Regions from separate parts of the Stenotrophomonas sp. 107298_Sma genome, predicted to be linked through region 2. Evidence: riboswitches for the same ligand, from Rfam matches in the RefSeq annotation. Region 2 holds a riboswitch; the other holds the start of a gene.
What was found. Region 2 has a riboswitch for thiamine pyrophosphate ahead of ACZK2G_RS00945 (TonB-dependent siderophore receptor). Riboswitches for the same ligand answer to the same signal wherever they lie in the genome.
Positions count from the first base shown of each region.

Region 1: it holds a riboswitch for thiamine pyrophosphate, as region 2 does, so the genes downstream of both, thiC (phosphomethylpyrimidine synthase ThiC) here and ACZK2G_RS00945 (TonB-dependent siderophore receptor) in region 2, are expected to answer to the same signal.

Region 1 covers NZ_CM151094.1:3,848,295-3,850,685, forward strand. Annotated here, with positions in the region: gene thiC (phosphomethylpyrimidine synthase ThiC) at 1-1,614, opposite strand, end outside; TPP riboswitch at 1,698-1,799, opposite strand; gene ACZK2G_RS17945 (BCCT family transporter) at 2,046-2,391, shown strand, end outside.
Region 2 covers NZ_CM151094.1:199,423-201,813, forward strand. Annotated here, with positions in the region: gene ACZK2G_RS00945 (TonB-dependent siderophore receptor) at 1-1,236, opposite strand, end outside; TPP riboswitch at 1,307-1,402, opposite strand; gene ACZK2G_RS00950 (phosphotransferase enzyme family protein) at 1,512-2,391, opposite strand, start outside.

The DNA of each region.
Region 1 (2,391 bases), 1.1 Mb from region 2:
GAATTCGAAACGCGCCTTGCTCAACGCGTTGTCGCGCACCTGCGCGCCCGGATGGCCCTTGGCCAGATCGGCCGCATGCGCGGCGATGCGATAGGCCATGATGCCGTCGCGCACATCCTGGCGGTTGGGCAGGCCCAGATGCTCCTTCGGCGTCACGTAGCAGAGCATGGCGGTACCGAACCAGCCGATCATCGCCGCGCCGATCGCGCTGGTGATGTGGTCGTAGCCGGGTGCGATATCGGTGGTCAGCGGGCCCAGCGTATAGAACGGCGCCTCACCACACTCGCGCAGCTGCTTGTCCATGTTCTCCTTGATCAGCTGCATCGGCACATGGCCTGGGCCTTCGATCATGGTCTGCACGTCGTGCTTCCAGGCGATCTTCGTCAGTTCGCCCAGTGTCTCCAGCTCACCGAACTGCGCGGCGTCGTTGGCATCGGCGATGCAGCCCGGGCGCAGCCCATCACCCAGCGAGAAGGTCACATCGTAGGCCTTCATGATTTCGCAGATGTCTTCGAAGTGCGTGTAGAGGAAGTTCTCCTTGTGATGTGCCAGGCACCACTTGGCCATGATCGAACCGCCGCGGCTGACGATGCCGGTGACCCGCTTGGCAGTAAGCGGCACGTAGCGCAGCAGCACCCCGGCGTGGATGGTGAAGTAGTCCACGCCCTGCTCGGCCTGCTCGATCAGCGTGTCACGGAAGATCTCCCAGGTGAGTGCTTCGGCTCGGCCGTCGACCTTTTCCAGCGCCTGGTAGATCGGCACCGTGCCGATCGCCACCGGCGAATTGCGGATGATCCACTCGCGGGTTTCGTGGATGTGCTTGCCGGTGGACAGGTCCATCACTGTGTCACCACCCCAGCGGATCGCCCACACCAGCTTCTCCACTTCCTCGGCGATGCCCGAGGACACCGCGCTGTTGCCGATGTTGGCGTTGATCTTGGTCAGGAAGTTGCGGCCGATGATCATCGGCTCGCTTTCCGGGTGGTTGATGTTGTTGGGCAGCACAGCGCGGCCGCGTGCGATCTCATCGCGCACGAACTCCGGGGTGATGATCTTCTGGATCGAGGCACCAAACGCTTCGCCCGGGTGCTGCTGCAGCAGGCCGGCATCGCGGATCGCGTCCAGCCGCTGGTTTTCGCGGATGGCGACGAACTCCATCTCCGGCGTGATGATGCCGCGGCGCGCGTAGTGCATCTGGGTGACGTTGGCACCTGCGCGCGCACGGCGTGGCAGGCTGCGCGCGGGGAAGCGCACCGCATCAAGCTTCGGGTCATGCTCGCGGTCGCGGCCGAACGACGAGCTCAGGCCGTTGAGCTGCTCGGTATCACCACGTTCCTCCACCCAACCGCGCCGCAGCGCCGGCAGGCCGGCCGACAGATCGATGCGCACCTCCGGATCGGTGTACGGGCCCGACGTGTCATAGACGGTGACCGGTGCATTTTCTTCGCCACCGAACAGCGTCGGCGTGCGGGTCAGCGCGATCTCGCGCATCGGCACCAGCAGGTCCGGGCGCGAGCCGGGCACGTGAATCTTGCGCGAACCGGGAATCGGCCGGGTCACGGATTCGGAGAGTTGCTGGGCCTGTTGCTGCAGGGCGGAGAGCTGTGCGTTCATCGGGGCATCGTCCAGAAAGGTCAGGGACGAAGCGGCGGCGCACTGCTGCCGCGCGCGGACGGTCCTTGGGCGGAGTCCGGGCACGGCTGCACTGCAAAGCTTCCCTACGCCGGTATGAGCCGGATCAGGTTCCAAGGGACTGTCTCAACCGTGGCCACCAGGCCGCGGTACCCCCGCTTCTTGGCGTGCATTAGAGCATAGAAACCACTGCATCTCCTGGCGATTCATCCACGCATGGCATGGCGCTGCTCCATCGGCATTAACAGAACCGTGACATCGCATTCAGTAACGTGCACGCGCATCGTGCCGCTGCGGCCGGTGTTTCCGTTGCCGTCTTCGCGGCCCCTGCCCGGCTCGTGCTGCATGCCGCCGGCCCCCTCGCAGCAAGCTCTGCTCGCTCCCCTCAATCCCTTGATCGGAGAAGCTCCTTCATGGTGTTTCGCGTTTCCATCGCGCTGGTTCTACTGCTGGTGCTGCTTGCCGGTGTTGCACCGGGGCCCTTCAATACCGTGGTGCAATCGGCGCTGGCCGATGTCATCCGCAGCGTCGGCTGGCTGTACCTGCTGGTCGTATTCCTTGCGCTGACGTTCCTCATGTACCTGGCCTTCGGTCGCTTCGGCAACCTGCGAATCGGTGGCGAGGACGCCGAGCCCGAATTCTCCCGCGCCAGCTGGATGTCGATGCTGTTTGCTGCCGGCATGGGCATCGGCCTGGTGTTCTGGGGTGCGGCCGAACCCATCTCGCATTTCAGCAAGCCCCCTGAAGGCCTCGCTCCCG
Region 2 (2,391 bases):
GATGTTGCTGGTGCCCACGTACTCGTTGACGCTCGGGCGCTTGTCCACGGTGCGGCGGAAGTAGTCGGCACCGATGGTCAGCTCATGGCCGACGCTGCCGGTCTCGAAGCGGCCGCGCAGCTCGGCACGGGCCTGCTGGTTGCGGCGGGTGTCGTCCGGGCTGCGGTAGTCGTAGACGTCGTAGTCGCCATTGGGCGCGAAGTAGTTGCCCGGCACACTGCCATCGGCGCACTGCGCGGCGTAGTAGCAACCGTAGGCGAAGGCGACGTTGTCATCGATGACCGAGCGGCTGTGGCCGACCGAGACGCGCGACTGCCAGGCATCGTTGAATTCGTAGGTATGCAGCGCGGTGATGTTGGTGCTGGCAATGTCGACCGGACGCTGCCACGGCTGGTAGCCCAGCAGGAATTCGCGATCCACGCCGTGTGGCAGCTCGCGCGCGCCCAGCAGCTGGTATCCGGACACCGAGCGCTGAGAACTGGTCTGGTAGTTGGCATCCACTTCCAGCTTGCCGCGTTCGCCGATCAGCCAGTCGGCGGCCAGCGAATAGAAGTTGCGACGGCCATCGGCGTGCTCGACATAGGAATTGCTGGAGTCCCATGCGGCATTCAGACGCAGGCCGAAACGCGGAGTGATCCAGTGGCCGACATCGACGGCGACGTAGCGCGAGCCTTCCGAATCGGTGCCGAGCGTGGCGCTGCGCACTTCGGCCGGGCGCTTGCCGATGTAATTGATGATGCCGCCGGGCGCCATCACGCCTGCGGCCAAGCCGGCTTCACCCTTGAGGATCTCCACCGACTGCACGTTCTCCAGCGCAAGGCGCTGTTCGCCGGCGATGGACAGGCCGTTGAAGCGGTAGCCGGTGGCGGCGTCCAGCGCGAAACCGCGGATGGCGATGTTCTGGTAGTAGCCCACCGGCGCATACGCATCGCCCAGCGAGGCATCGTTGCTGGCCAGCTCGGACAGCGAACGCACCTGGCGGCGGTCGAGGTAGTCGCGCTCAAGCACGTTCACCGACGCCGGCGTGTCCTTCCAGGAACCACCACCAAAGGCGTTCACGCGCGAGGTATCGGCCTTCGGCTTGCCGGCCTGCACGCGCACCGCCGCCAGTTCGGTCGGCGAACGCTCGGCGCCGGTGGCAGCCGCATCGGGGGACGCCTCGGCTTCGCTGGCGTGCAGCGGCAGCGCGGCGCAAAGGGCGAGGGAGAGCAGGGTGGGGTGCAGGCAGCGGTTCATTCGGTTCGTCTTCGGACAACAAGGGAGACGAAGCGACGGCGCGCAGGTGCACCGGCCCATGACGGGGGTGTGGCTGCGGCTCAAAGCTCCCTACGCCGGTGCAAACCGGATCAGGTTCCAAGGGACTCTCTCAGCCTGGCAGATCCAGGCACCCCCGCTTCAGGTCACCATTTCACTACAAATGGTACGGATTTGCGAGCTGGTGCCCTTCAGGCAGCGGGGTCAGAGCCCTTTCCGCAGGAAAGGGCTCTGACCCCAACGGTGCGCCAACCGGGTCACGCCGCTGCGTGCAACGCCTGCAGCAGTGCCTGTCCCGGCGCGCTGTGGAACCACGCCGGATGCCCCAGCATGAACGGCTGCCACGCCACATCCGCGTTTGCGGTGGAGCCGGTGATGCCTTCGAAGTACTCCACTTCGGACAGTGCGAAGTCGAAATGCACCATCGGCAGCAGGTCGGCCAGCAGCTGCACGCGTGCTGCCGACAGTGGCTGTACCTCGCGGTAGCCGTCGAGCAACGCCAGTGCGATGTCGATGCGCACCGCCTCCAGGCCGCGCTCCAGTTCCAGCCAGGCCACCGCGTTGCGCTCGATCGCGGTGGCGAGGTCGAACAGTGCGCTGGTGGGCGAGGCCAGGCCGAAATCCAGCACGGTGCTGACCTGCCCATCGCGCCACAGCAGGTTGGAAACATGCCAGTCGTTGTGCGCCCACAGCCGCGGTTCGTCGCGCAGGCGCTGGGCCAGGCCGGCGTGCCACGGCAGCACGTCGCGGCGAAGCTGGGTTTCCCACGGAATGCGCGCGAGGTAGCGGGCCAGACCCGGTCGTGTGGGCAGTTCGGCTTTGATCGCGGCGATCGGATCGTCGGCGCGGATCAGGTCGTCGCGCGCCACCAGCAGATGGGTACTGCGTTGTGGCGCGTGATAGCTGGCGGCGGCACAGTGCAGCCGGGCCAGCATGCGGCCGGCTTCGCGGGCCTGCGCGACATCGGTCAGCAACGACCACGACACGGCATCGCGGTACAGGTCCTCGCCCACGCCCACGGCATGCAGCTCGAAGGTCCATTCGCCGTGCTCGACTGCGGTGCGGCCATCGGCTGCCGCAAGCACCTGCACCACCGGTACGCCGGCGGCAGCGAGATGGACGATGAAGTGGTGTTCT